2 regions of the Sinomonas flava genome follow, and region 1 is predicted to be linked to the other one. Evidence: predicted binding sites of a transcription regulator. Region 1 holds the regulator's gene; the other holds the start of a gene.
The links. The regulator HrcA, encoded in region 1, represses chaperone genes, less so after heat shock. The targets are predictions, from matches to a motif close to TTNGCACTCGNNNNNNNCGAGTGCNAA.
Positions count from the first base shown of each region.

Region 2: the regulator HrcA is predicted to act here: its motif matches at 2,363-2,389, upstream of ABD298_RS05960 (Hsp20/alpha crystallin family protein).

Region 1 is NZ_BAAAQW010000003.1:32,151-36,356, reverse strand. It holds gene hemW (radical SAM family heme chaperone HemW) at 1-104, shown strand, start outside; gene ABD298_RS02860 (DUF4870 domain-containing protein) at 147-551, opposite strand; gene ABD298_RS02855 (DUF3097 domain-containing protein) at 642-1,493, opposite strand; gene hrcA (heat-inducible transcriptional repressor HrcA) at 1,650-2,666, shown strand; gene dnaJ (molecular chaperone DnaJ) at 2,679-3,806, shown strand; gene ABD298_RS02840 (16S rRNA (uracil(1498)-N(3))-methyltransferase) at 3,809-4,206, shown strand, end outside.
Region 2 is NZ_BAAAQW010000003.1:709,444-713,649, forward strand. It holds gene ABD298_RS05945 (aldo/keto reductase) at 1-888, opposite strand, end outside; gene ABD298_RS05950 (diacylglycerol/lipid kinase family protein) at 925-1,821, opposite strand; gene ABD298_RS05955 (GlsB/YeaQ/YmgE family stress response membrane protein) at 1,999-2,262, shown strand; gene ABD298_RS05960 (Hsp20/alpha crystallin family protein) at 2,474-2,983, shown strand; gene treZ (malto-oligosyltrehalose trehalohydrolase) at 3,063-4,206, opposite strand, start outside.

The DNA.
Region 1 (4,206 bases):
CCGAGGGGCTCGTCGAGGGTGCGGCGGCCCTCCGGGGGCGGCTTGTGCTCACGCTGCGCGGGCGCCTGCTCGCGGACGCGGTGGTGCGCCGGCTTCTCGCCTGAATCAGACCATGCCCCCGTCGTTCCGGCGCGTGCCCGCGGTTCCTAGGAGATGAGCCGGAGGTTGTAGCGGTAGCGGTACGGCTGGCCGCGGTTGACTTGGATGCCGGCGATCACGGAGAAGACCGTGAGCGCGATCCACACGAGCGTCGCCAGGACCGCGAACACGTTCCCGACCACCGGGATGAGCGCCAGGATGTTGCAGACCACGGCGGCGGCGGTCGGCGGGAGCGTGAAGTTGAGCGCCTCCTTGGACTCCTGGGCCGTGAAGGGCCCGCGGTCCCTGAAGACCAGGTAGATCAGCAGTGACGGCAGGCACCCGAGGATCCCGCCGAAGTGAGCGAGCGTCGCCCACTGGCGGTCCTCAGCCGCCGTGAGCGGCATGGCACGGGCTGGCGCGCCGTGGTATTCGCTCTCTCCGTCGCGTCGGTCCTGCGGGTACTCGGCCACTGGATGTCCCTGCCTGTTCGGTGTCGTCGTGCGGTGGCCGCACCAGACGGCCTGCCCGAGGGCATTCCAAGGATATCCAAGGTTGTGCGCTCAGGCGGTCAGGAAGTCGATCACCTCTTCGACGCGTCCCAGCAGGGAGGGCTCAAGGTCCGCGTAGGTGCGCACGGTGCCCAGCAGCTTCTGCCACGCGAGCCCGAAGTCCTCGGGCGTGCTGCGGGGCCAGCCGAAGGCGGCAAGGATGCCGGTCTTCCAGTCGGTGCCCCGCGGCACCGCCGGCCAGGCAGGGATCCCCAGCGTGGAGGGCTTGATGGCCTGCCACACGTCCACGTACGGGTGGCCGACGATGAGGACGTTCCCTGCCGCCCCGGGGCTCCGCATGGCCTCCGCTGCGATCCTGGACTCCTTCGATCCCTCCACCAGATGGTCCACGAGGATGCCCAGCCGGCGTTCCGGGCCGGGCCCGAAGTCCGCGATGGCGGCCGCGAGGTCGTCCACACCGTGCAGTGGCTCGACGACGATTCCCTCAACGCGCAGGTCGTCTCCCCAGACCTTCTCGACGAGCTCGGCGTCGTGCTTGCCCTCGACCCAGATGCGGCTGGCCTTGGCAACCTGTGCGCGCATGCCCTCGACCCGGACCGACCCCGAGGCCGTTCGGGCGGGAGGGGCCGCGGTCCGCTGGGGTGCCGGCGGGCCCACCCGGACCGGGCGGCCGTCCACAAGGAAGCCGTACCCCAGCTGGAAGGACCGTGAGCGGCCCCGCCGGTCCTCGAGGGTGATGAGGTGCATCCCGCCGGACTTCTCGATGCGTGTGACGGCGCCCACCCATCCGCTCTCGGCGTCCTCGAGGACGAGGCCGACCGAGGCAGGGACCGTGGGCAGCCCGCGTGGGGAGGGGGCGCTCAGGTCTGCAGGGCCCCAGCTGTCATAGGAGAGTCGGTCCACCCGTCGGATCCTACGGCCCCGCCGCTCGGACGGTGCGCTCATCCTTGCGTGGCGCGGGGCACATGACCGTGCGGAAACGGTGCGTGGGCATAATAGACTTAGCACTTGCTCTGAGAGAGTGCTAACGCAACCGGCCATGCGAGCAGGAGGTGGGATGTGAGCGAGCCGCGCAAGCTCGAGGTGCTGCGGGCCATCGTGGAGGACTATGTGCACTTCAGGGAGCCGGTCGGCTCCAAGGCACTCGTCGACCGCCACAAGCTCGGCGTCTCGAGTGCGACGATCCGCAACGACATGGCCGCACTCGAGGACGACGGCCTCATCACGGCTCCCCACACGAGCGCAGGACGCGTCCCGACGGACAAGGGCTACCGCGTCTTCGTCGACCACCTCGCCGCCGTGCGCCCCCTCTCCCCAGCGGAGAAGCACGCGATCCAGGGCCTCCTCGACGGCGCCGACGACCTCGACGACGTGCTCGAGCGTACCGTTCGCCTCCTGTCGCAGCTGACGAACCAGGTCGCCGTCGTGCAGTACCCCCAGCTCGGCCGGGCCCGGGTGCGCCACGTGGAGGCGGTGCTCATGGCACCGCATCAGATCCTCCTCGTGCTCATCGCAGACACCGGGACCGTGGAGCAGCGCGTCCACACGGTCTCCGAGGAGGTGGACCGCGACCGGCTCGCGGCCCTGCGGGAGAAGCTCCTCGCGGGGCTGGTCGGCGCCCCGGTCGTGAAACTCGGCGAGGCCCTCGGCCGCGTCGTCGGGTCGCTGGCCCCCGCGGACCAGTCGCTCGCGGCGGAGCTCGGGCGGGGCCTGTCCCTCCTGGCCGAGTCGAGCCGTGAAGACCGCATGGTCATGGCGGGCACGGCCTATCTGGCCAGGTCGAACAGCGACTTCCTCCAGAGCATCTCGCCCGTGCTCGAAGCCCTCGAGGAGCAGGTCGTCCTGCTCCGCCTGCTGTCCGAGATGGCGAACGACCCCCGGGGGGTCGCCGTCACCATCGGGCGCGAAAACGCCTACGACGGCCTTGCCGAGACCTCTGTCGTGGCCACCGGGTACGGCGGGGACGACGGCCCCAAGCTGGGCATCCTCGGCCCGACGCGCATGGACTATCCGGCCAGCATGGCCGCGGTCCGCGCCGTCGCCCGGTACCTCTCCAAGATTCTCGCTGGAAGCTAGAGAAAGAAGACCGTGAGCAGCCATTACGAAACCCTCGGCGTTCCGACCGACGCGACCACCGAGGAGATCAAGAAGGCCTACAAGAAGCTGGCCCGCAGGCTCCACCCGGACATCAACCCGGGCGAGGAGGCCTCAGAGCAGTTCAAGGCGGTGACCCACGCCTACGAGGTCCTGTCGGACCCGCAGAAGCGGCGCGTCTACGACACCACCGGCAATGAGAACGGCACCGACAACGGCTTCGGCGGCGCCTACAACGGCTCCGGCTTCGCGTTCCAGGACATCTTCGAGACGTTCTTCGGCGGGGGCGGCGCGCAGGCCGGCCCGGCTTCGCGCGTGCGGCGCGGCCAGGACGCCCTGATCGCGGTGCGGATCGAGCTCAAGGACGCCGTCTTCGGGGTCAACAAGAAGCTCGAGGTGGACACGGCCGTGACCTGCGAGCGCTGCGACGGCTCGTGCTGTGAGCCGGGCACGGAACCCGTGCGCTGCACCGTGTGCGGCGGCAGCGGCCACATCCAGCGGCCCGTCCGCTCGATCCTGGGCCAGGTCATGACACTGGCCACGTGCCCCACCTGCCAGGGCTTCGGCACCGAGATCCCGAGCCCGTGCAACGAGTGCGGCGGCGAGGGCCGCGTCCGCAGCCGCCGCTCGCTCACCGTCAAGATCCCGGCGGGCGTGTCGACCGGCACCCGCATCCAGCTCGCCGGCCAGGGCGAGGCAGGGACAGCTGGCGGCCCCTCGGGAGACCTGTACGTAGAGATCCGCGTGGCCTCGCACTCGACGTTCACGCGCGACGGCGACCAGCTCAACGCGACCGTCAGCGTCCCGATGACCGCTGCAGCCCTGGGCTCCGAGCTGAGCCTCGAGACCTTCGACGGCGAGCAGACCATCACTCTGCGCCCGGGCACACAGTCCGGTGACGTCGTCACCCTCCACGGGCTGGGCGTCGCCCGGCTCCGCAGCTCGGGCCGAGGCGACCTGCTCGTGCACATCCGTGTCGAGACGCCGACCAAGCTCGACGCCGAGCAGGAGGAGCTCCTGCGCCAGTTCGCGAAGCTGCGGGGCGAGCACGTGGGCGACGGCAAGCTCGTCGCCAGCGGCGGAGTCTTCGCCAAGCTGCGCGACAAGCTGGGCAACCTCTAGAGATGTCCCGGCCCCTCTTCTACGTCCCGGCTGGAATGCTCGACGGGATCCAGCCCGGAGACCTCGTCGAAGTGGGAGGCCCTGAGGGCCGCCACGCCGTCGCCGCGAAGCGCCTCGCCAAGGGCGAAGGGGTTGACCTGGCCGACGGCGCGGGCGTCCGGGCCGTCGGCACCGTCGCCGGGGCGGAAGGCCAGACGCTGACCGTCGGCGTCGAGCGGGTCGCCCGTGAGCCGCGGCCGCCCTTCCGGTTCGTGCTCGTCCAGGCCCTCGCCAAGGGCGACCGCGACGAGCTCGCGGCCGAGGCGGCGACCGAGCTCGGCGTCGACGCCGTCATCCCGTGGCAGGCCGAGCGCTCGATCGTGCGGTGGAAGGGCGAGCGCGGTGAGAAGGCCCTCGCCAA
Region 2 (4,206 bases), 680 kb from region 1:
CGGCGGCGCGCCGTTGGGCCGCGGGCGCAGGACCCACGAGATGGCCATCTGCGCGAGCGTCTGCCCGCGCTCGGCCGCGAGGTCGTTGAGCTTCCGGGCGGTGCCGAGGCTCTCCTCAGTCTGGGCCGTCGTCAGGAAGTGCTCCTGCGAGGCGCGGGATCCCTCGGGGATGCCCGCGAAGTAGCGGTCGGTGAGCCGGCCCTGCGCGAGCGGGCTGTAGACGATGGATCCGGCGCCGGCCTGGTCGAGGGCCTGGTACAGGTCGGGGCTCCCCTGCTCGGTCCAGCGGTCCAGCATCGAGTAGCGCGGCTGGTGGATGAGCAGGGGCGTGCCGAGGTCCTTCAGGATCGCCGCGGCCTCGAGCGTTTTCTCCGGCGAGTAGGAGGAGATGCCGGCGTACAAGGCGCGCCCCGAGCGCACGGCGTAGTCCAGGGCGCCCATCGTCTCCTCGAGGGGCGTCTCCGGGTCGAAGCGGTGGCTGTAGAAGATGTCCACGTACTCCAGGCCCATCCGGGCGAGCGACGCGTCGAGGCTCGAGATGAGGTACTTCCGCGAGCCCCACTCGCCGTAGGGCCCGTCCCACATGAGGTAGCCGGCCTTGGTCGAGATGACGAGCTCGTCCCGATACGGCCGGAAGTCCTCGCGGAGGTGCCGGCCGAAGTTCCGCTCAGCGCTTCCCGGGGGCGGGCCGTAGTTGTTGGCGAGGTCGAAGTGGGTCACGCCGAGGTCGAAGGCCCGTCGGAGGATGTCGCGCTGCACCTCGAAGGGCTTGTCGTCCCCGAAGTTGTGCCAGAGGCCCAGGGAGATGGCCGGGAGCTTGAGGCCGCTGCGGCCCACGCGCCGGTACTGCATTGAGGGGTAGCGGTCAGCCGCTGCGGTGTACGTCACAGTCCACGATCCTAGCCGCAGCGTCCGGCGGGCGTCCTAGGCCGGAATCCGCACCGTGAGCGCCCGGGGGTCCACCCGCACGGCGAGCGTCCTCCCAGTGCCCAGGTGGTCGCCGTCGATCTGGATGTCGTGGGGACGGGACGCGGCGACGTGGATGGTCTTGCCGGTGTAGTGCCCGAGGTCCGGGGGCGTGTGGCGCCGCCAGCGGGACAGGAGCGAGCTGGCCACCCGGAACCAGCCGACCACTCCGCTCGGCGCGACGGCGAGGACGTCGAGGATTCCGTCGTCCACGGTGGCGCCGGGGAAGACCTCGACGTCGCCCTGGATCTTCCCGCAGTTGCCGATCATGACGCCGCGCTGGCGACGCTGGAGCTCGAGCTTGCCGTCGACGTAGACCTTGATGAGGTACGAGTCCCCGACGATCGTCTGCGCCGCCGCGACGATGTAGGCGAACCAGCCCGCCTTGGCCTTCAGGTCGTCGTTCGTGTTCGCCATGATGGTCGCGTCGAGGCCCATCCCGGCCATCACTGCGAAGGCGAGCTCGTCGCCGTCGTCCACCTTCGCCCAGGCCACGTCCACGTCCCGGGTGGCCGTCCCGAAGGCGGCGTCGAGCGCCGTGCCGGGGTCGTCCACGGGGATCCCGAGGTTGCGGCAGAGCAGGTTGCCGGTCCCCAGAGGCACGACGGCGAGCGGGACACCGCTTCCGGCGAGCTCGCCGGCCGCCGCACGCACCGTCCCGTCCCCGCCGCCCACGACGACGAGCCCCGCCCCGCGCTCGAGGGCCTCCCGCGCCATGCCCCCGCCCGGGTCCTCGACCGTCGTCTCGAGGACGAGCGGCTCGTAGCCCTCGGCCTCGCACCGGCCGCGGAAGTCCGCGGTGAGCGGCTCCGCCCCGGCCTTGCTCGGGTTCACGATGAGTGCGCAGCGTTCCACGCGGTCTTCCCCTCCCGGTCGGCGCCAATGACCGCTACGTTACCGAACCGAAGCCGAGTAAAGATGTGGTGAAGGCGCGCTCTCGGGTCGTGACGGCGTGCGGCATCGGTGTTAGTACTGAGGAAGCTTGGGCACCATGCAAGCACCGGACATGATCGCACCACACAAGGAGTTGACATGAGCTTCATCGGTTTCCTCATCCTCGGCCTCATCGCCGGCGCTATCGCCAAGGCCATCCTGCCGGGCAAGCAGGGCGGCGGCTGGCTTGCCACCCTCCTCCTCGGAGTCGTCGGCGCACTGCTCGGCGGCTGGATCGGCGGCATGATCTTCAAGCAGGACCTCATGAACTCCTTCTGGAGCCTGAGCGCCTGGATCACCGCGATCATCGGATCCCTCGTGGTCCTGCTCATCTGGGGCCTCGTCACGAGGCGCCGCGCCTAGTCCCCCATCCCGTGGAGAGGGGCCGCACCCGCTGGGTGCGGTCCCTCTTCGCGTGCCCAGCGCTTTCCCCGCCCTATCCGGAAAATCCCCCGAAAAGGTCTTGGCACTCGCTGGGTGAGAGTGCTAAATAAGTGTGTGTCGGGAGCGTGCCCGACACCGAAGACAAGGAGAGACAACACGCCCGTTGGGGCAGACCTGAGGAGTGATTCCCATGGCTGACTTCGACCCGATCCGCGAGCTCGACCGCTTCGCCACGGCCCTGCTCGGGCAGCGCAGCGGCATGAGGCTCATGCCGATCGACCTCTTCCGCGAGGGCGACCACTACATCGTCCACGCCGACCTGCCCGGGATCGACCCGGGGTCCGTCGACATCGACGTCGACGGCCAGCTCCTCACGATCCGCGCGGAACGGACGGTCCGCGGGCGCGAGGGCGTGGCCTGGATTGCGCGGGAACGCGAGGGCGGCACTTTTTTGCGCCAGCTGACCCTCGGCCAGGGCATCGACACGGAGAACATCACCGCGAACTACAGCAACGGCGTCCTCGCGGTGACCATCCCCGTCTCCGAACGAGCCCGACCGCGCCGTATCCCCGTCGCGACCGACCAGGGCGGCGACATGAAGGTGATGGGCCACCGGAGTGGCGACGCCGCCCCGCAGGACCTCGGCGAGCGCCAAGGGGACCAGGGCGCGGCCGGCGGACAGAAGTCCGTCTCGGCCTGATCCGGACCCGCAGGACGTGACCTTCAGGAGCTGACCTTCAGGAAGTGACCTTCAGGAGGTGACCTCCAGGAGGTGACCCCTAGACGGAAGGAGGGAGGGCGAGCACGACGGCGGCGAGGCCAGCCAGGCGGACGGCTGCGCCGCCGTCGTGCGTCGCCTCGACGGAGCAGTCCTCGCTGGTCGCGACGGCAATCTGCGCCTGCGCGCCTGCGGGCAGCGGGATCTCGACGGGCCCCGGCCCGAAGCCGATGCACACCATGGCGCCCGGCCGCCGCCACGCGACCCACCGGGCCCCACCGTCCACGTCGCCTGCGCCGGCCTCTCCCCGTCCGGAGGTCACCTCGGTCTCGTCGAGCCGCCCCTGCCACAGCCCGGGCAGCTCCGCGCGCACTGCAATGAGCCTGCGGTAGAGGTCCAGCATGCGCGCCCCCTCGGGGGCCTCGGCCTCGGCCCAGTCCAGGACGGACCGCTCCCGCGTGGCAGGGTCCTGGGGGTCCGGCACGAGCGCCGGGTCCCAGCCCATGCGCGCGAACTCCTCGATGCGGCCCTTGCGGGTGGCCTCGGCGAGCTCTGGCTCGGGGTGGGAGGTGAAGAACTGCCACGGGGTCGTGGCCCCGTACTCCTCCCCCATGAACAGCATGGGCGTGAACGGCGAGGCGAGCGTCAGCACGGCCGCCACGGCGAGCCCGTCGCGGGACAGGGTCGCGCTGGGGCGGTCGCCGGTGGCGCGGTTGCCCACCTGGTCATGGTTCTGGCTGCAGACCACGAGCTGCGCGGCGTCCACGAGCGAGGGGTCGACGGGGCGCCCGTGCACCCTGCCGCGGAAGCTGGAGTACGACCCGTCGTGGTAGAACCCGCCCCGCAGCACCTTCGGCAGCGCGTCGGGGTCGGCGAAGTCCTCGTAGTAGCCGGACGTCTCCCCGGTCAGGGCGACATGCAGGGCGTGGTGGTAGTCGTCGCTCCACTGGGCGCCGAGCCCGTAGCCGGCGGGCCGGGGCTCGAGCAGGCGCGGGTTGTTCATGTCGGACTCGGCGATGAGCACCTTGCGGCGCCCGGTCCGCGCCTCGATGTCCTCGGCCAGCAGCTGCAGCTCCTCGAGCAGCGTCAGGGCGCGCCGGTCCACGAACGCGTGGACCGCGTCGAGCCTGAGCGCGTCCACCCGGTAGTCCTCGAGCCACATGCGGGCGTTGCCCAGGATGAAGGCACGCACCTCGTCGGAGGCG